Methylomagnum ishizawai: one gene and its partner. The protein of the gene in region 1 interacts with the protein of each later gene in a pairwise test. Links are inferred from orthologs where the notes say so. Each region holds a gene or a part of one and is shown on either strand. Other genes may lie near its edges. The genes, in order: K5658_RS07875 and ndk.

Region 1 (4,786 bases):
AGCACGGCGAAATCGACGCCGATGCGCTCGGCGTGGCGCAATTCATCGGCGTTGTGGCAGGAAGCGGCGACCCAAAACGGTGCATCCAAGGGCCTGGCGTCCAGGGCCAGCAGCCGCGCCGCCGTCAGGTGGACGCCGTCGGCACCGCTGTTCCGGGCTAGTTCCGGCGCGGCGTTCAGCAACAGGCGGATTCCCAGGCGTTGGCACAGGGGCACGGCATGATCGACCAGCGCGGCGAAATCCAGCGGATTCAAGCCCTTGGCCCGCAGTTGGACCATGGCGATACCGGAGGCCGCGAGCCGGTCCAGCCGGAGTTTCAAACCTTCCAGGCGGTCGCCGTCCAGGATGGCGTAATGGTCGGGCAAGCGGGCGGCGGTGACGATGGGCCGGTTGGCGGCGGGAAAATCGAAGTGGGGCAGTTCGTCCGGGTGGACCCAGCGGATCGGTTGGCCCTGCAAGCCCTTGGGGGTGCCGGCGAAGCGCTCGACCCGCCAGACCGAGAGCCGGACCCGCCGGTCGGGATAATCGTGGCGGAGGTCGATGAGGGGGGAGGCTTGCTCGGTGTCGATGTCGAGTTCCTCGCGCAGTTCGCGGCGGAGGGCGGCGGCGGCGGTTTCGCCCGGCTCCAGCTTGCCGCCGGGGAATTCCCATAAGTCGCCCTGGTGCAGATGGGCCGGGCGCTTGGCGATGAGGATGCGGCCCTCGCGGTCGTGGATCACCCCGGCGGCGACTTCCAGGATGGGCGCGGCTGGGTTCATCGCGGAAGTCCTGGCGGGGGCGCGGTCCTGGTTGGGCATGAAGTTAGGGAAATCGGGGGATTAGGGATCAAAACCATTCTAGGGCGCGGCATTTTAACAAACTGTTTCGCGGCTGGCTTGCCCGTGTGTGCTTTGGGGCGGCGCTATTCCAAGGCCAGGATGAAATCCCATTGTTCGGGGCTGACCGGCAGGATCGACAGCCGGTTGCCCCGGCGCAAGAGGGCGAATCCATCGAGTTCCGGGCGGTCTTTCAGTTCGGCCAGGGTGATCGTGCGCTTGAGCTTGCGCACGAAGCGCACATCGACCATCAGCCAAGCCGGTTGTTCGGGGCGGCTCTTGGGGTCGTAGTGCTTATGGCCGGGATCGAAGGCGGTGGGGTCGGGATAGGCCGCCCTGGCGATTTCGGCCAGCCCGACGATGCCGGGTTGTTCGCAGTTGGAATGGTAGAAGAATACCCGGTCGCCCGGCCGCATCTGGTCGCGCATCATATTGCGGGCTTGGTAGTTGCGGACCCCGTCCCAGGGTTCGGTCTGGCCGGGGCGGCGTTCCAGGTCGTCGATGCCGAATTCGCCGGGTTCGGATTTCATCAGCCAATGATTCATGGCGTGCCTATCGATAAATAGGATACGCATAGAAAAGCGGGGTTGGGTTGGTGCATTGTTTGGGAGTCACACTCTTTCCCATGTATCTTGGGCGGTGAGTGTATATGTGACCATGACTCGGCCATTCCTAGGCGCACGGATAAGCCTGTATCTTGTGAGCTGACCGCTAGATGGCCAATACGCATCGAAGCACAATCGTTGCTCCGCTGCACTCCAACTTACATTGCTAATCGAGGCGACTTCTCCATCGCTGTTATCACGGCCGCTCACGAGCAATTCACCTTCGTCATAGGCAATGGAAAATTCGACATCGGACAGGCCATCACAGGATTGCCATGTGCCAAGCAATGGATTTGGTACCAACTCGACGATCACAGCCATTCTCAGCGTCCTAACTTGAAGGAATAGAAAGCCCGCTCGGTCGCCACGCCGTCCAGCGGCACATCCCAAGGCTCGGCGGGCAGGCTCGCGTATTTCTGGCATTCGTGGGCCAGCCCGATCAGCAGCGGGGCACGGACCGCGCCGGGTGCCTTGAGATAGGCGAAAGTGCGGTCGTAGAAACCGCCGCCCATGCCGATGCGGTGGCCTTGGCCGTCGAAGGCCACCAACGGCACCAAGGCCAGATCGAGTTGGCCGGGATGATCCAGGACAGGGGTGCCGACGGGCTCGGGGATACCGTACTGGTTCGGCAGCAGCGCGGTATCTGGGCGGTATAGGCCGAAGGCGAGATGCTTATGCGGGGCGAAGCGGAGCAAAGGCAGGAACACGCGCTTGCCGCGTGCCCAGAGCAGGGCGATCAAGGGGCCGGTATCGGTTTCGCCGTCGTTGGGGAGATAGGCCGCGATGGTGCGGGCCGATTCGAGCAGGTGGAGCAAACCGGCCTGCCGGGCGAGGCTGGCGCCATGGCGGAGCGCGTCTTCGGGACTCAAGGCGCGGCGCTGGGCGCGGGCTTGGCTGCGGAGGGTTTGGGGAAGGGTCATGCGCGAGAATGCTGGGGGCTTGGGATGCGGAGACCAGCGCCGGTTCCTGACCGCCAGACGAGGGAAGGAATGTATTCCCCGCCTGCGCCGTAACTCACTTTCGCCCTTGAACCGAATGGTTCAGGTGGGACCAAGAAGTACCGAATCAGGCTTTCCGCTCGGGGCGGACTTGCGCACATCGCGAACTCTAATGGACCCGGGGTTTTGGATTAGGCTCAAGAAGTAACCCAGTGGGCTTCGCACGCCGCAGGGAATACGCGGGTCCAATTTAGCGGAGTTGGGCCGGGACCGCAACACCGGCTTATTCGGGGGGGCGGTTGCCGCGGTTCCGGGGTGGACGCTCGGGATATTCGCCCGGCACCTCTTGCGGAACGCTGCGGCGGTGGGCTTGCAGCAGCTCATGGGCGATGTTCAAAGCCGCCATCACCGCGATGCGCTCGGTGCCGATCACCCGACCGGTATTGCGGATTTGGCGCATCTTCTCGTCCAGGTAGCGGGCGGCGAGCAAGAGGTCGTGCTGCTCTTCTTCCGGGCAGGAAATCGGATATTCCTTGCCGAGGATTTGCACTTTGATCAGGGGATTCGGTTCGCTCATGATTTCGGGTTCCAGGGAGGCGGGGGCGGGCGGTGCGGCGTCTAGGATAAAGGAATTACCCGAATGTCCACAAGGCAAGCCCGCAGCCGCCAAGCCGACCCGAAAACCCGCCCCGTCCATACATGACCGGGAGGGCGGGCGTATAATGCCCGGATGGAAGCCCGGCCAGTTTGGTGCCGGAAAACGCCTTCCGCCCACCCGTCCCTTTCAACCCAACCCCACGGTTTAATATGGCTAAGATCACTTGGTCCGATATCGAGGATACGCTCCCGGAGGACTCCGAGTGCGGCAGTGCCGCCGAGGCCCATGGGTTGTTGTCCGGCCTCCTGTGCATGGATGGCGGGGCCGATCCAGGCCGTTGGCTGGAATTGACCCTCGGCCCCGACGCCGAACCCCTGGACCCCGTGGCCTCGTCCGTGTGGCAGCAATTGTTCAAGGAAACCCGGCGGCAATTGGAGGACTTCGATTTTTCGTTCATGCCGCTGTTGCCGGACGACGACGACGGCACCCTGGAAGAACGCGCCGACGCCCTGGGCGAATGGTGCCGGGGTTTCCTGCTGGGGCTGGGCTATGGCTCCAACGTCTCGGATTGGCCCGGCGAATGCACCGAAATCCTGCGCGATTTCGCCGAAATCACCCAGCTCGATCCCGCCAGTTCCGGCGACAGCGAGAGCGATGAAACCGCCTACGCCGAACTGGCCGAGTATGTCCGTGTGGGCGTGCAAGTCGTCCAGCGCGAACTGAGGGCGCGGCCCTCCCAACCCATCCGCCTCCATTGATTCCCGGAATTCCATGCTCCAACCCAGCGATTTCAAGCACCGCCGCCAACAATTGATGCGGCGGCTCAAGAAGAACAGCGTGGCCCTTATCGCCAGCGCCCCCCACCACCACCGCAATCGCGACACCGAATATCCGTTCCGCCAGCACAGCGACTTCTTCTACCTGACCGGCTTCAACGAACCGGAAGCGGTGGCGGTGTTCGCGCCGGGCCGCAAGCAGGGCGAGTTCGTGCTGTTCTGCCGCGAGTTCGATCCCGAGAAGGCGATCTGGACCGGCCAGCACGCGGGACTGGAAGGGGCCCGCGAGCATTTCGGCGCGGACGAGGCTTTTCCCATCGCCGAACTCGCGACGCAACTGCCCGATCTCTTCGCCGACCGCGACCGGCTGTATTTCCATATCGGCCATGAAGCCGGATTCGACGCGCAGGTGATGGCGGCGGTCAACGTGGTGCGGGGCCGCGCCCGGACCGGGGTGCAAGCGCCCTATGAATTCGTCGCGCTCGAACAGGTCTTGCACGAACTGCGCTTGTTCAAAACCGCCGCCGAACTGGACCTGATGCGGAAAGCCGCCGCGGCTTCGGTCCAGGCCCATCGGCGGGCGATGCGGGTGGCGCGTCCGGGCCGCCACGAATACGAGGTCGAGGCGGAATTGCTGCACGAATTCGGCCTACAGGGCTGTCGTTCGCCCGCCTATCCTTGCATCGTCGCGGGTGGCAAGAACGCCTGTGTCCTGCATTACACCGCCAATAACGAAGCCCTGCGCGATGGCGATTTGCTGCTGATCGACGCCGGTGCCGAGTATGAAAACTACGCCGCCGATATCACCCGCACCTTCCCGGTGAACGGCAAGTTCGGCACGAGCCAGCGCCTCATCTACGAACTGGTGTTGCAAGCCCAGGCCGCCGCCATCGCCGAGGTCCGCCCCGGCAAGCGCTGGATCGAACCCCACGACGCGGCGGTGAAAACCCTGGTGCAGGGTTTGGTCGATCTGGGCTTGTTGGAAGGCAAGGTGCCCAAGCTCATCAAGGAAGGGACTTATAAGAAGTTCTACATGCACCGCACCGGCCATTGG
Region 2 (16,288 bases), 1.3 Mb from region 1 along the record:
AAATCCGGCTCGATCCCGAGGATGGCGTCGAGGTCGAAGCCGTGGATATCCAGGATATCCCGCAACGATGTCTTCCCGAAATGCACCGGCTGGATGGGCGCGCGCGGGTTCATGGCCCGCAACCGGGTTTCGAGGTCCGCCAAGGCGGCGGCGTCCACCAAATCGGTCTTGGACAAAAGGATGCGGTCGGCGAAGCCCACCTGTTCCTGCGCCTCGTGATGCCGGTCCAACTGCGCGGGCGCGTGCTTGGCGTCCACCACGGTGAGGATGGCGTCGAGCCGGTAATCCTCCCGGATGTTTTCCTCCAGGAAGAAGGTCTGCGCCACCGGGGCCGGGTCGGCCAGCCCGGTGGTTTCGATGACGACCCGGTCGAAGCGAATGTCGCCCACCTCGCGGCGGTCGGCCAGGTCGCCCAGGATGCGCAGCAAATCGCCGCGCACCGTGCAGCAGATGCAGCCGTTGTTCATCTCGACGATTTGCTCGCCCGCTTGGATCAGCAATTCGTTGTCGATGCCGGTCTCGCCGAACTCGTTCTCGATCACGGCGATGCGCTGGCCCTGCGGTTCCTGGAGGATGCGGTTCAGCAGCGTGGTTTTGCCCGCGCCGAGGAAGCCGGTGAGGAGGGTCACGGGAATGGGGGCGGTGTCGGTCATGGCTTGCTCCTGGGCAGGCGGTTCGGAGAGAGGGAAATCCGCTTCACAGCGGGTCCAGGGTCAACAGCAGACGGCGCGGCTGTTGCGGGGTCGGCGTGGGCGAACGGTGGACGACGCCCCGGCCTTCGCCGCCTTCCCAGCGGTTGCCCTTGAGCAGGCCGATGGCATAGGCCGGCAGGGTCCGCACCGATCCAGGGTCGAGGACCAAGCCGGAAACCTCGTCCGGCTGGCCGCAAGCGCCCTGGCCCAGCTTGCCGCGGTCGGCGGCGGCATCGGGCAGCCATTCGGTGCCGAGGCCGCCATAGGTACACACCAAGCGCACCGGTACATGATCCACATGGAAACGCGGACACATGGCCGTTTCCAAAACCCTGAGCCGCAGGCCCAGCCCTTCCGGCTCGAACAAATCGCGGAACAGTTCCACCAGAAACCCGACATCGGCCAGCCACGCCCCGGCACCGGGCAGGGCGAGGACTTCTTCCGGCAGCAAGGATTGGAACGACGGGGCTTCCGTCCCGATCCGCAGTTCGCGCTCGAAGCGCCAAGGGCCGGACAACAGCCGCGCCACGAAGCCTTCCAGGCCGGACGCGACCGGGCGGCGCAGCACGCACAGGTTCACCTCGGGCCGGTAGATCAAGGCCAGATCGGCGGGCTGGGCGGTTTCGATGGCCTGGGGCCATGCCATGGGGGCGGACAAAGGGGCGGCGCTGGCCATGGGAATCTCCTGCGGGGGAATCAATGGGTGGCGATCAAGGGTTCGAGGACCACCACCGACTGCATGAAACCCACGCCCAGGGCGAAGGCGGGCACTTGCCCCCAGCCGGTATCGGCGGCGGGTTCATGCAGGGCGGGGATGAAATCGGAAGCGGCGATATAGATGAACCCGCCCGCCGCCATCGGCAGCAGCAGGGCCAGCGAAGCCTCGGCGTAATGGCCGAGCAACAGGGTGGCAGCGATGCCGGGCAATACGGTCAGGGAGCAATAGAAGTTGTAGCGGATGGCCTCGGCGGGCCGGTAGCCGCCCTGGATCAAAGCGCCCACGTCGCCGATCTCCTGGGGAATCTCGTGGGCGACGATGGCAAGGGTGGTGGTCGCGCCGATCCAGGGATCGGCCCAGAAGCTGCCCGCGATGAGGATGCCGTCGATGAAGTTATGCACGGCGTCGCCGATCAGGTTCATGCGGGCCATGGGCTGCGCGCTGTCGACTTCCGGCCCCTCGGCGGGCGCGTGGTCGTGCCGCCAACGCACCCATTTTTCCAGCACGAAAAACAGGAACAAGCCGCCCAGCACCGCGAGGCAGACCCCGCCCACATCGCCCTGCCGGGCTACGGCGTCGGGAATCAGGTGGATGAAGGCATCGCCCAGCAACACCCCCACCGCCAGCGCCACCAGGTTGGGCACCCAGCGCCGCAAGCGCTCGGGCGGCAGCCACAGCACGAAGGCACCGGAGAAGGCCATCAGGCTGACCACGAGACCGGCGGCCAGGGCGTAGAGGCTGGATTCGATCCCGGCCACCATGGCTCAGTAGCTCACCCGCACGCCCAATTCCGCCCCGCGCCCCGGCTCGGGCGCGAAATTGCGGAGATACGAAGTCGAGTTGCGGAGGTTGTCGTCCAGCAGGTTGTTGCCCTGGGCGAACACCCGCAGCTTGGCTCCCTCGAACGCCTGGACCTCGTATTGCACGGCCAGATTCAACAGCACATAGCCATTGGTCTCGGTGTCGTTGGCCCCCGGATGGTCCTGCTTCTCGCCACGGGTCAGGCGCAGGTTGGACGACCAATGGTCGTCGTAGGCGTAATCGACCTGGAAGCCATAGCGCAGCGGCGGCATCCTCGGCACATCGCCGCCCGCGACGAACTCGCCGCGGGTGAAATCGCTGAACAAGGTCAAATCGACCATCCCATAGCGGTTTTCCATCAAGGGGAAGGTGGCCTTGGCCTCGTAGCCCTTGAAGGTGGCGTCGGCCTGGGCGCTCTGCACCACCGGGAAACACGCGCCGGGCGAGGAACAACTGGCCTGGAAAACGCCCAGATCGTCGTTGAACACGCCGCCGGTCTGTTGCTGGTAGATGTAATCGTTCACCCAGTTCTGGAACAGGTTCAGTTCGGCGCTCATCCACGACGCCTTGAAGCGGTAGCCCAGGTCGAGGTTGTAGGAGGTTTCCAGCTTGAGGTTGGGGTCGCCGCTTTCATAGCTGTGGGTGGCGTCGTGGATGCCGTGCGAGAACAACTCCTGCACCTGGGGGGCGCGTTGGGAACGGGTCACGGCGAAGCTGACCGCGTGGGCTTCATTGATCTTCCACTGCCCGGAACCGGAGGCGCTGATCGGCGCGTAATCGCGGTTCGGCCCGCCCTGTGGCGACACCGAGGCCGATTCGCCCCGGAGCCCCAGTTCATAGGTGCCCGGCCCGTAGGCGAACGACTCGACCGCGAAGGCCCCGTAGTTCTGGATTTGGGAATTCGGCACCAGGGGCACCGGGTCTTCCATCGAGATCGCGCTGAAATCGCTGGACACCGCCTGGAAACCCAGCACGCCCTTCACCGGCCCGATGGGCGCGTGGGCCAGTTCCAACCGTCCCTCGTAGGTCTGGTTGTTGAACAGGGTGGCGGCCTCGCCCCCGCTCAGTTCGGTGTGGGTGTAATCGACATGGGCGAAGCGGAGGCGCAACGCCTCGACGGCGGCCAGCGGGTTTTTGAGTTCGCTTTTGAAGTCGTAGCGGGTCTGCTTCATGTTGATGCGGGTGTCGGGACCGCCCGCGCCATCCGGCGGAATGCCGTAGTTGTTGCCCAGGTAGTTGATCGAGGCCCCGGCGAACCCCTGTTCCCCCACCAGCGAAAACCCCACCGTGCCGCCCTTGGCCCGGGCGCTGGTGTTGGGGATGACGCCCTCGGAATTCTGGATATCCACGCCCTGCAAGGCGGCGTCGCTCTGGCGGGCGGCGTTCTCGGCGATGGCCGGGCCGCCGATATGCAGGTTGCCGCCGTCGCGGTAGAAGCCGTCGAGATGGAAGGCGAACAGGTCTTGCCCGCCCTCCAGCTTGAGATTGCTGATGCTCTGGTCGGACACCGAGTTATAGCGCTGCTCGAACACGCCGGAAACCGGCTGTTCCGCCCGCCGTTCCGGGACGCGGTTGTCGAGGATGTTGACGACGCCGCCGATGGCCCCGCTGCCATAGAGCAGGGTCGCGGGCCCGCGCAAGACCTCGATCCGGTCGGCCAGCACCGGTTCGATGCTGTTGGCGTGGTCGGGGCTGAGCTGGGCCACGTCGCCATTGCCGAGGCTGTTGCTCATCACCCGGACCCTGGGACCGCTCTGGCCCCGGATCACCGGGGTGCCGACACCGGGACCGAACGACTGGCTGGTGACGCCGGCTTCGCTCTTGAGGGTTTCGCCGATGGTGGAGCCCACTTTCAAATCCAGTTCGTCGCCCGTCAGCACGGTGGCGGGCCGGGCGACCTCGGACAGCTTTTGCTCCAAGGGGGCGCTGACGACGACTTCCTCCAAAGGCTGGGCGGCCTCCTCGGCGTGGGCCAGGGGAATCAAGGCGGAAAGGGTGAATGGGGCAAGGGCGCGGTGCATGATGGCGGTCTTCCGTAGGCGGCTGGAGGCATTGTGATAACATCACATAAATCCAGCTTACGGAAGAATCCGGGATACCGCAAGCCCGCTGTCATACGGGGCCTATGCACCAACACCCAGGTGGATATACGCCGATCCCGGCCCCATCCACGGAGACGACACGCCAAGCCCTTGAATTTCCGGCCCCGCTTTGCTCCGTGATGCTGGCACCATCTTTGCTTGGAGTCGCGGGCCATGTTTTTTGACGGACAGACGCTCCCGTCGTCCCGGCTTAACCCCTCCCCCCACATCCCTCGTTAAGCCGGGCTTTTTCCCTTCCCCCACGGCGGCACCGCCCCGCTATGCGATAATCCGCAACCTTCACAATCCACAAGATACGGGTATGGCAATGTGCAAGGGTACGCTGTTCGTGGTATCCGCGCCTTCGGGGGCGGGCAAAACCAGCTTGGTGAAGGCGCTGCGCAAGGGGATGGACGGCTTCACCGTCTCGGTATCGCACACCACGCGGGCACCGCGGCCCGGCGAGAAGGACGGGCGGGATTATCGCTTCGTGGAGCGGGCCGAATTCGAGCGCATGATCGCGGCGGGTGAATTCCTGGAACATGCCCGCGTGTTCGACAACCATTACGGCACGGCCCGCGCCACGGTGGAAGCGGCCTTGGAGCAAGGCGGGGATGTGTTGCTGGAAATCGATTGGCAAGGCGCCCGGCAGGTGCGGACCCTGCTGCCGGACAGCGTCTCGGTCTTCATCCTGCCGCCGTCGCTCGCGGCCTTGGAACAGCGCCTCACCGGGCGCGGCCAGGACGATCCCGCCACCATCGCCCGCCGGATGGGCGACGCGATTTCCGAAATGTCCCACTATGGGGAATACGATTATCTGGTGGTGAACGACGATTTCGCCGTGGCCTTGCGGGAACTACGCGCCATCGTCATCGCCCACCGGATGCGGAGGGCGCGACAGGCCGAGAAGCACCGGGGCTTGATCGCCGACTTGCTGAAGGCTTCATAGCTCCCGCTCCTCGTGTAGCCACGGCTCCACCGCCACGGGCCGGTACGCCGCCAGGGCTTCGAGCAAGGCCGAAGGCTCGGCCCGGTCCAGCAACAAGCCCCGGTCATCGGCGCGGAGGAAATCCTCCGCCACCGCCTGGTCGCACAGCGCCAGCAAGGGCCGGTAATAGTCCGCCACGTTCAGCAGGCCGACGGGCTTCCGGTGGAATCCGAGCTGCGCCCAGGTGAGGATTTCGAACAATTCCTCGAAGGTGCCGAAGCCGCCGGGCAAGGCGATGAAACCCTCGGCCAATTCCGCCATCCGCGCCTTGCGGGCGTGCATGGAATCCACCACTTCCAGCCGGGTCAGGCCGACATGTTCCACCGCCCGGCCCGCGACCTCGCGCCCGACCAGGGACCGGGGGATCACCCCGATCACGCCGCCGCCCGCCGCGAGGCAGGCATCCGCCACCACGCCCATCAGGCCGATATTGCCGCCGCCATAGACCAGTTCCACGCCGCGCCCGGCCAGTAGGCGGCCCAGTTGTCCGGCCATTTCCTGGTATCCGGGCCGCGCCCCCGACCGGGAGCCGCAGAAAACGCAAACTCTTCGCATGACATCGCTCCCGTCGATTATAAGGACCGCCATTCACGGCCTTCCTGGCGACCATATAGCACATAATGCAATAGGGGATGGATATAAGCCGCCGCGACATCTGGATAGCGCCGGAGATACCAGTCGCCGTCGAAGCAGGCCAATAACCCATCGTCCACTTGATCGCCCAATTCCCGCTTGAGGATCAAGGCGGATGGCGAGGTTTGGCCACAGGGTATCCCAGGATCGATTCCGGCGGCGGCGATGGCCTGCCGGACTTTTTCGACATACCGGGTTTCGATGCCGCGCAGTATGTCGCCGATTTGGAATCGCTCCACGAATCCACGCATGGCTTCGCCCACCAAGGTGCCGTAGCGCCCGGCCAGCGTGGTATCCTCGATGCCGTTCCAATCATGGGCGACGAAAAACAGGAGATCGCGCTGGGATTCCACCGCCCCGCGCCGGATACCGCCGATACTGGCAGCCCCCCTAGCGCGTCCCCGCTTAATCAGGAATTCCTCCAGGGATTTCACCACATAATGATTCACCTGGACGATGGCCCTATCCGGCTGGTAAATATAATGGGGCGCGGCCTCCCCGGAATTTCCATGGGCGGGAACCTGCCGGGTAAATACGGTATTTTCCACCCGGAGTTCGGGTAGATGGGGGTCTTTCCAGCCCGCAATGACCTGGGTTTTGGCGAGGGTTTTTATAAACGGGTTGGCGATACCCTTGGTGAAACGCTGGATCACCGGTTCCGGCCCGCGCCGGAAGCGATGGCCGGAACCCATAAGAAACCAGTTGATATAAATCACCGAACACCACTCATGGTCCCTCAAAAAATCGGGTAGCCGCGCATGGCGCTTGAAACACAGGAATTCATCGGCATCCAACACGCATACCCAGCGGAACGAGCGGACATAATCGGAACGCATGGCCGATTGGTAGGCGAATTCCTGGGGCGATTGGTCCTCGGGGATATGGTCGGTGGTGGAAACATGCCGGATCAAACCCAAGGCGGCGAGCCGGTCGAGCAGGATATCGCCGTGGTCGTCGTTGTCGTTGGAAAAAATCAAGATGTCATCGAAGCCGATGAGCTTGTGGTAGAGGATCCATTCCAGCAGCCACGGCCCTTCGTTGCGCACCGCCGCGACCAGGATCGCGCTATTTGTGTTCACGGCCCAGGCCCGGTGTCCGCAGGGCCATAGCCTCCACCGCCCGGCGTTTCGACCACGAACACATCGCCCGCCGCCATCGCCACCTCGGCCCGGAAATCCAGTGCCTCGACGGTGCCATCCTGGCGCACCACGTTATTGCATCCCTTGGCACCCGCCGCCCCGCCCTTGAGCCCGAACGGCGCGTGATGGCGGCGTCCCGACAAGATGGCGGCGGTCATGGGTTCCAGGAACCTAATGCGGCGCGCCACGCCATCGCCGCCGCGCCAAGTCCCCGCGCCACCGCTGCCCCGGCGGATGGCGAAGCTTTCCAGCCGCACCGGGAAGCGCCATTCCAGCATTTCGGGGTCGGTGATACGGGAATTGGTCATATGGGTCTGCACGGCATCCGCGCCGTCGAAACCCCGGCCCGCGCCCGCCCCGCCGCACACGGTCTCGTAATACTGGTGGCGGGCGTTGCCGAAGGTGAAGTTGTTCATGCCGCCCTGCGAGGCCGCCAGCACGCCCAAAGCCCCGTACAGCGCGTCGCAAATCTGCTGGGAAGTCTCGACATTGCCCGCGGCCACGGCGGCGGGCGGGCGCGGATTCAGCAAGGACCCCGCAGGGATGATGATTTCCAAGGGACGCAGGCAACCGGCGTTGAGCGGGATATCCTCGCGGACCAGGGTGCGGAACACATACAGCACGGCGGCTTGGCACACGGCGGCGGGCGCGTTGAGGTTGTCGGGCTGTTGGGGCGAGGTGCCGGTGAAATCGATCCGCGCCGCCCGCCGTTCCCGGTCGATAGCGACCGCCACCCGGATCACCGCCCCCGAATCCATCTCGACCGCGAATTCGCCATCGGTCAGCCGCTCGATGGCCCGCCGCACCGCCGCTTCGGCATGGTCCTGCACATGGCCCATGTAGGCCCGCACCGTGGGCAATGAATAGCGCCCGATCAAGCGCCGCAAACCCTCGGCCCCTTTGGCATTGGCGGCGACCTGGGCGCGGAGGTCGGCGAGGTTTTGTTCCGGGTTGCGGGCGGGATAAGGGCCATCGGCCAGCCAAGCCCGCACGGCGTCCTCGCGCATCCGCCCGGCTTCGACGAGCCTGAGGCCCGGACTCAACGCGCCTTCCTGGTCGATGCTCCGGGAAAAAGGCGGCATGGAACCCGGCGTGCTGCCGCCCACATCGGCGTGATGGCCACGCGAGGCCAGATAGAACAGGATGGAGCGGCCCGCTTCGTCGAACAGCGGGGTGACGACGGTGATATCGGGGAGATGGGTGCCGCCGTGGTAGGGCGAATTGAGGAGCCAAGCCTCGCCGGGGCGCAGTTCGTGGCCGTGGTTTTCGATCAAGGCCCGCACGCTGCCGCCCATGGAACCGAGATGCACCGGGATATGCGGCGCGTTCGCCACCAAATCGCCCGCGCCATCGAACAGGGCGCAGGAAAAATCCAGCCGTTCCTTGATGTTCACCGAATGGGCGGTGTTTTGCAGGGTGTAGCCCATTTCCTCGGCGATGGACATGAACTGGCGGTTGAAGATTTCCAGCCGGGCCGGATCGACCCCGGCGTCCCCGGCGGATTCCTGCGCCAAGGCCACGGCGCGGGTCAGGACCAAATCGCCGCGCGAGGTGATTTCCCCGCACCAGCCCGGTTCGATGACCGTGGTGGCGGTCGACTCGATCAAGAGGACCGGGCCGATCAGCCGGGTGCCCGCCGCTAAATGCTCGCGCCGGAACACCGGCGTATCGTGGTGGCGGTCGCCGGAATACATGGGCACACGGGCGATGGGCGCGGGCGGGGAAGAACCCGCTGCGGGCAAGGCGACCACGCTATCCGGGCGCGGATTCAAACCGATGACTTCCACCACGGCGGTTTCGACCAGCAAGCGCTTGTCCGGGTAGACAAAGCCGAAGCGCTGCCGGTGCTGCGCCTCGAAATCCTGTTCCAGCCCGGCCAGTTCGCCGAAAGCCACCGGGAACGTGGTCTCCGTGCCTTCGTAGCGCAACATCAGCCGGGGCCGGGCCTGGATCCGTTCCGGCGCGACGGCTTGCCCGGCCAATTCCCGCCGCCCGGCGCTTTCGAGGTCGGCGAGCAGGGCCGCCAAGCGCTCCATCAAAGCCTCGTCCAATACCGCCACCACGGCTTGCTCCTTCAAAACCCGGTAATCGGCCAAGCCCATGCCATAGGCCGACAACACCCCGGCCAGGGGATGCAGCAAAATCCGGGCGATGCCCAAGCGATCCGCCACCCGGCAAGCGTGCTGACCGCCCGCCGCGCCGAAACAGCACAGGGTGTAATCGGCCAGATCGTAGCCGCGCTGCACCGAAATCCGCTTGATGGCGGCGGCCATATTGGTGGCGGCGACTTCGATGAAACCCTCGGCCACCGCTTCCGGCGTCGCGTCCCGGCCCGTCGCGGCCTGTACCGCCGCCGCCAATTCGGCGAAACCGCGCTCGACGCTGGCGACATCCAAGGGCAAATCGCCCGCGGGGCCGAACACCTGGGGGAAGAATTCCGGGCGGAGCTTGCCCAACCTGACATTGGCATCAGTCACGCACAACGGCCCGCCGCGCCGGTAACAGGCCGGGCCGGGATTGGCCCCGGCGGATTCCGGTCCCACCCGGAAACTCAGCCCGTCATAACTTAGGATGGAACCGCCCCCCGCCGCCACCGTATGGATATGCAGGATGGGCACGCGCAGCCGCGCCCCGGCCAGTTCGGTTTCCAGGGCGCGTTCCAATTCACCGGCATAATGGGCCACATCGGTGGAAGTGCCGCCCATGTCGAAGGTGACGATCTTGCCGAAACCCGCCGCCCCCGCCGTCGCCACCGCCCCGACGATGCCGCCCGCCGGACCCGACAAAATGCTGTCCTTGCCTTGGAAATGCCCGGACTCGACCAAGCCGCCGTTCGATTGCATGAACAACAACCGGGGCGCGGCATCGCCGCCGACCAAGCCACCCGTTACCCGCTCGACATAGCGGCGCAGCACCGGCGATAAATAAGCATCCACCACCGTGGTATCGCCGCGCCCGACCAGCCTCAGCCCCGGACTAACCCGATGCGACAGCGAAACCTGGGTGAACCCGATGCGGCGGGCCAGGGCTTCGAGCGCCAGTTCGTGATCGGGCACCCGCCAAGCGTGCATCAGCACCACGGCCAGGGCGCGGTAGCCCGCGTCGTAGGCGGCACGCAAATCCCGCTCGGCGGCTTCCAGATTCAGCGGCGCGAGTTCGCGGCCCCCGGCATCGTGGCGGCCTTCGATTTCCACCACTTTTCCATATAAAGGCGCGTGACGGCGAATGTCCAGGGCGAAAATATCGGGCCGGTTCTGATAACCGATCCGCAACACATCGGCGAAGCCTTGGGTGATGGCGAGCGCCGTGGGTTCGCCCTTGCGCTCCAACAGGGCGTTGGTGCCGACCGTGGTGCCCATCTTGACGGCTTCGATCCCCGCCAAGGGCGCGGTGGAAGCCAGCCCCAGAATATCGCGGATGCCTTGCAAGGCGGCATCGGCATAGCGCTCGGGATGGTCGGACAGCAGCTTATGCGTCAGCAAAACGCCATCGGGACGGCGGGCCACGATGTCGGTGAAGGTGCCACCACGATCAATCCAGAATTGCCAAGTCGTCATAGGAATGGAAGGGGGAGGAAACGGCGGGAAATCCCGGCGGCGGGCGAAATAGTTGACTCTTTTGCTAGGATATGTAACCCTACAATTTACATGCTATCCGTGTGAATTCCAGGGAGCCACACCGTGCGCTTAACCACCAAAGGCCGCTATGCGGTCACCGCCTTGCTTGATCTTGCCTATCATAGCGAAAAAAGGCCGGTGACATTGACCGACATCGCCAAGCGACAGCATATCTCGCTGTCCTATCTGGAACAGTTGTTCGCACGCCTGCGCCGGGCCGGCATGGTGGAGGGCGTCCGGGGTCCGGGCGGCGGCTACCAACTGAGCCGCGACGCCGGCCAGATCAGCATCGCCGATATCATCGCCGCCGTGGACGAGACCATCGATTCCACCCGCTGCGGCGGCAAGGGCAACTGCCAGAACAGCCAGCCCTGCCTGACCCACGATCTGTGGATGGGCCTCAGCGACCAAATCCGCCAATACTTGGATTCCATCAGCCTGCAAGATGTCCTGCAACGCAAGAACGTCCGCCAGGTCGCCGAACGCCAGGACAAGCAAGCCGCCACCTTCGGCTTGGACATACCGCTGCAACGCGACCTCATGATGTGATCCCCAAAGACCATGGTCTATCTGGACCACAACGCCACCACCCCGCTGGACGGGCGGGTGTTGGAGGCGATGCGGCCTTATCTCCAGGCTTTCTATGGCAATCCGTCCGGACTGTATAAGCTCGGACGCCTGAGCCGTAGCGCCATCGACACCGCCCGCCAACAAGTCGCGGCCCTGGTCGGGGCCGATCCTGCCGAAGTCATCTTCACCAGCGGCGGCACCGAGGCCAACAACCTCGCGCTGAAAGGCCTGGCCTTCGGCCTGCCGCACGGCCTCGCCGTGGCCGGTGCCACCGAACATCCCTCCGTCAGCGAACCCTTGCGCTTCCTGGAACAACTGGGCTGGCGGGTGGCGACCCTGCCGGTGGACCGCGATGGACAACCCGATACCGCCGATCTGGATTCGCTCCCGTTCGATAGCTTCCGCTTCGCCTCCCTGATGCTCGCCAACAACGAAACCGGCGTGATCCACGCCATCGGCCCGCTGGCGGCGTGGGTGGCCGAACGCGGCGGCTTCCTGCACTGCGACGCGGTGCAGGCGGCGGGAAAGATTCCGCTGGATTTCAAGCGCAGCGGGGCGCATTTGCTTAGCTTATCGGCGCATAAGCTCTATGGTCCCAAGGGCGTCGGTGCCTTGGTGGTGGACCGCTCGGTGCCGCTCGAACCCCTGCTGCACGGCGGCGGACAAGAGCGCGACCAGCGCGGCGGCACCGAGAACGTGGCGGCGATCGTCGGCTTCGGCCAGGCGGCGGAACTGGCGCTGGCCGAACTGGAAGCCCGTAGCGCCCTGCTACTCCGCCTACGCCAATACCTGGAAGCGGGCTTGCGCGAACTGCCCGGAATCAAGATTTTCGCCGAACGGGCCGCACGCCTGCCCAATACCGTGCAATTCGCCCTCGAAGGCTTGGACGGCGAAACCCTGGTGATGAACCTGGACCGCCAGGGCATCGCGGTCTCCAGCGGTTCGGCCTGCGCCAGCGGTGGCGGCGAGCCCAGCCCGGTCTTGACCGCCATGGGCATTCCGGCGGATTTAGCCAAGGGGGCTATCCGCGCCAGCCTGGGCCAGGACAACACCGAAGCCGATATCGAGCGCTTCCTGGCGGTTTTGCGATCATTGGCCTGCACCCTACGCGGCTGAAACCTCGTGATAAACTGGCGGAACCCCCGTCTAAGCACACAGCCCGACACATTCCATCCCCACCCAGAGGATTCCCCACCATGTCCATCATACTCACCGAACCCGCCGCGGCCCAGGTCTCCAAGCAATTGGCGAAACGCGGCGCCGGGCTAGGGCTCCGGCTGGGCGTGAAGCCCGCCGGCTGCACCGGCTTCGCCTACGTGGTCGATTACGCCGACGCCGTCGAGGCCGACGACGCGGTGTTCGAGCAGCACGGGGCCAAGGTCGTGGTCAAACAAGGCGACCTCGCCTACCTGGACGGCGTCGAAATCGATTTCCGCCGCGAAGGCATCAGCGAAGCCTTCAAATTCCACAACCCCAATATCAAGGCCACCTGCGGCTGTGGCGAAAGTTTCGCGGTCTGACGCGGGTTTTCTTACTTCCCGCACATAATTCCAGTAAAATCCGCAGCTTTTCCCCGCCTCGTGGCGGGCGGGCCTTCCAGCTTCACAACAGAGAACCCAGGAGATTCCATGGCGGTCGAACGCACCATTTCCATCATCAAGCCCGACGCTGTCGCCAAGAACGTGATCGGCGCGATCTACAGCCGCTTCGAGCAGGCCGGACTCAAGATCGTGGCGGCCAAGATGCTGCACCTCAGCCGCGAACAGGCCGAGGGCTTCTACGCCGTCCACCGCGAGCGCGGCTTTTTCAATGATCTGGTCGGCTTCATGATCTCCGGCCCGGTGATGGTCCAAGTCCTCGAAGGCGAGGACGCCATCCTCAAGAACCGCGAAATCATGGGTGCCACCAACCCCAAGGACGCCGCCCCCGGCACTATCCGCGCCGACTTCGCCGTCAGCATCGACGAGAACGCCGTGCATGGCTCCGACAGCCCGGAAACGGCGGCGCAGGAAATCGCTTACTTCTTCCAGCCGAATGAACTCTGCCCCCGCACCCGTTAATCCCGGCGAAGCACCCGGAACCACCAACCTGCTCGGTCTCGACCGGAAGGCCATGGAAGCCTTCTGCGCCGGGATCGGCGAGAAACCGTTCCGGGCTTCGCAGTTGCTGCAATGGATCCATCAACGCGGGGTCGACGACTTCGCGTCGATGACCAACCTCAGCAAGGTATTCCGCGCCAAGTTGGCCGACACTTGCGAAATCCGCGCCCCCGAAATCGTCCTGGCGCAGAAATCCGCCGACGGCACCTGCAAATGGGTGCTGCAAACCGACGCCCAGAACCGGGTGGAAACCGTGTTCATCCCGGAGGAAGGCCGCGGCACCCTGTGCGTCTCTTCGCAAGTCGGCTGCGCCCTGGAATGCTCGTTCTGCTCCACGGCCAAGCAAGGCTTCAACCGCAATCTGAGCGTGGCCGAGATCATCGGCCAGGTCTGGACCGCGCAGCGCGAATTGGGCGAAGGCCGCATCACCAACGTGGTGCTGATGGGCATGGGCGAACCCCTGCTCAACTTCAACAACGTGGTGTCCGCCATCTCGTTGATGCTGGACGATTTCACCTATGGGCTATCGAAGCGGCGGGTGACGCTCAGCACCTCCGGCGTGGTGCCCGCGCTGGACCGGCTGGCCGAAGTCACCGATATCAGCCTCGCCGTGTCCCTGCACGCGCCGCACGACGAACTGCGCGATGTGCTGGTGCCGATCAACCGCAAATACCCGATCCGGGAATTGCTGGCCGCCTGCAAGCGCTATATCGGCCAGGATGGCCGCCGCAAGGTGACTTTCGAATACGTCATGCTGGATGGCATCAACGACACCCCGGCCCATGCCAAGGCGCTGGTGCGCCTGCTCAGCCATGTGCCCTCGAAGGTGAACCTGATCCCGTTCAATCCCTTCCCCGGCACCGACTACTGCTGTTCCACCCCGGAAAACCTCAAGAGGTTCAGCGAAATCCTGCAACAGGCGGGACTCATCACCACCACCCGCAAGACCCGCGGCGACGATATCGACGCGGCCTGTGGGCAGTTGGTGGGCAAGGTCAACGACCGCACCCGCAGGCAAATCCGCCTGCACCAGGTCGCCACCGCCGCGCCATGAACGTCCGCCGCTCGACCGTCTGGGTTTTCGCAAGCTTGCTCGGAGCCTGTTCGTCGAGTCCGCAAACCATCCAAACCTTGCCGCAACCCGCGCCCGCCAAATACAGCCCGCAAGAGGCTTCCAAGATTTACGTCGAAAAAGGCGTGAAATACATGGAAGCGGGCAGCTACGAAGTCGCCTTGCAGGATATGAAGCGGGCCATCGACTTGGACGACGACAACAGCGAGGCGTATAACTCCATCGGCGTCCTCTACGAGCGTATCGACGACTACCCCAACGCCGACACCAGTTTCAAGAAGGCGCTGTCGCTCAAGCCCGATAATTACGGGGCGCGCAACAATTACGGGCGCTTCCTGTGCAACCGGGGCAAGACCCAGGACGCTTTCGAGCAATTCGACCAGATCATCGGCAACAAGCTGTACGACCAACCCTGGGTGGCGCTGACCAATGCCGGCATCTGCGCCCGCAAAGCGGGCAAGAAAGCCGAGGCCGAAGGCTATTTGCGGCAGGCTTTGGACGCCGCGCCCAACTTCCCGCCCAGCTTGCTGGAAATGGCGAAACTGAGCCGCGAGAACCGCCAACTCATGTCGGCACGGGCCTTCCTGGAACGCTATTTCGCCGCCGCCGGTCCCAATCCCGAAGCCCTCAAGCTCGGCATCGAAATCGAAACCGCGCTGGGCAACGAGGAAACCGCCCAGGAATACGCCACCACGCTCAGGCAGCGCTTCCCCGGCGGCAAATAGCCCCGAGCATCCGCCGCCCCGGTCCCGCCGGGGCGAATCTTCATCAGGAGTATCAATGGCTGAAAACATCCAGGCGATCCGCGGGATGCACGATATCCTCCCGGACCAAACGCCGCGCTGGCACCATGTCGAGGCGGTCCTGCGCCGGGTCATGGCGGCCTATGGCTACCGCGAAATCCGCATGCCGCTGGTGGAAAAGACCGAGTTGTTCAAGCGTTCCATCGGCGAAGTGACCGATATCGTCGAGAAGGAAATGTATACCTTCGAGGACCGCAACGGCGATTCCCTGACCCTGCGCCCGGAAGGCACGGCGGGTTGCCTGCGGGCCTGTTTGGAACATGGTTTGATCCATAACCAAGCCCACCGGCTGTGGTACGCCGGGCCGATGTTCCGTCATGAGCGCCCGCAGAAAGGCCGCTACCGCCAGTTCAACCAACTCGGCGTCGAGGCCTACGGAATGCCCGGCCCCGATATCGACGCGGAATTGATCCTGCTGTGCCGCCGCCTGTGGCGCGAACTCGGGCTAGGCCACAAGCTGGAATTGCAGATCAACTCGCTGGGCACGGCGGAAGAGCGTCTGGCCTACCGCGCCAAGTTGGTCGAATACTTCCGCGCCCATTACGAAAAGCTGGACGAGGACAGCCAGCGGCGGCTGGAAACCAATCCCCTGCGTATCCTCGACAGCAAGAATCCCGACCTGCGGGAAGTCATCGAAGGCGCGCCGGTGCTGGCCGAGGAATTCGGCGAAGAATCCAAGGCCCATTTCCAAGGGCTGCTGGAACGGCTGGACGAGGCCGGTGTCGCTTATGGGGTCAATCCCCGGTTGGTGCGCGGGCTGGATTATTACTGCCGCACCGTGTTCGAGTGGGTCACCCAGGAATTGGGCGCCCAAGGCACGGTCTGCGCCGGGGGCCGCTACGACGGGCTGATCGAACAACTGGGCGGCAAGGGTTCGGCGGCGGTGGGTTTCGCCTTGGGGATGGAGCGGCTCATCGACCTGTTGGACGAGCCCGAGCGCTTCGAGGCGGCGGCCCAGCCGCACGCCTATCTCATCAGCGTGGGCGCGCTGGCCGAACGCAAGGCCGTGGCCCTGGCCGAATCCCTGCGCGACGCCCTGCCCGGCTTGCGCCTGCAAGAGCATCGCGGCGGCGGC

Evidence for each region.
Region 2: the proteins of K5658_RS07875 (region 1) and ndk interact in binary tests that used the Escherichia coli proteins (3 or more experiments, as listed by UniProt). The link is inferred for Methylomagnum ishizawai from one-to-one orthologs.

What each region holds. Positions count from the first base shown.
Region 1 is NZ_AP019783.1:1,711,695-1,716,480, forward strand. Bases 543-3,314 are described here. They hold K5658_RS07875 (5-formyltetrahydrofolate cyclo-ligase), read right to left. Parts: upstream 2,341-3,314; coding sequence 1,744-2,340; downstream 543-1,743. Other genes in these bases: K5658_RS07860 (Nudix family hydrolase), read right to left, coding at 543-758; K5658_RS07865 (EVE domain-containing protein), read right to left, coding at 902-1,360; K5658_RS07870 (hypothetical protein), read right to left, coding at 1,427-1,741; K5658_RS07885 (cell division protein ZapA), read right to left, coding at 2,642-2,935; K5658_RS07890 (UPF0149 family protein), read left to right, coding at 3,166-3,314. Outside these bases: more of K5658_RS07860, read right to left, coding at 1-542; more of K5658_RS07890, read left to right, coding at 3,315-3,714; pepP (Xaa-Pro aminopeptidase), read left to right, coding at 3,728-4,786. UniProt on the Escherichia coli protein: Involved in the removal of 5-formyltetrahydrofolate.
Region 2 is NZ_AP019783.1:411,320-427,607, reverse strand. What follows is about bases 11,830-14,583. They hold ndk (nucleoside-diphosphate kinase), read left to right. Parts: upstream 11,830-12,867; coding sequence 12,868-13,299; downstream 13,300-14,583. Other genes in these bases: pilW (type IV pilus biogenesis/stability protein PilW), read left to right, coding at 14,389-14,583; rlmN (dual-specificity RNA methyltransferase RlmN), read left to right, coding at 13,274-14,392; K5658_RS01805 (HesB/IscA family protein), read left to right, coding at 12,436-12,759; K5658_RS01810 (cysteine desulfurase family protein), read left to right, coding at 11,830-12,355. Also shown: K5658_RS01855 (CobW family GTP-binding protein), read right to left, coding at 1-653; K5658_RS01850 (DUF1826 domain-containing protein), read right to left, coding at 697-1,368; K5658_RS01845 (ZIP family metal transporter), read right to left, coding at 1,389-2,171; K5658_RS01840 (TonB-dependent receptor), read right to left, coding at 2,175-4,232; gmk (guanylate kinase), read left to right, coding at 4,621-5,241; K5658_RS01830 (LOG family protein), read right to left, coding at 5,236-5,835; K5658_RS01825 (glycosyltransferase family 2 protein), read right to left, coding at 5,853-6,992; K5658_RS01820 (hydantoinase B/oxoprolinase family protein), read right to left, coding at 6,989-10,609; Fe-S cluster assembly transcriptional regulator IscR, read left to right, coding at 10,733-11,218; more of K5658_RS01810, read left to right, coding at 11,231-11,829; more of pilW, read left to right, coding at 14,584-15,135; hisS (histidine--tRNA ligase), read left to right, coding at 15,191-16,288. UniProt on the Escherichia coli protein: Major role in the synthesis of nucleoside triphosphates other than ATP. The ATP gamma phosphate is transferred to the NDP beta phosphate via a ping-pong mechanism, using a phosphorylated active-site intermediate.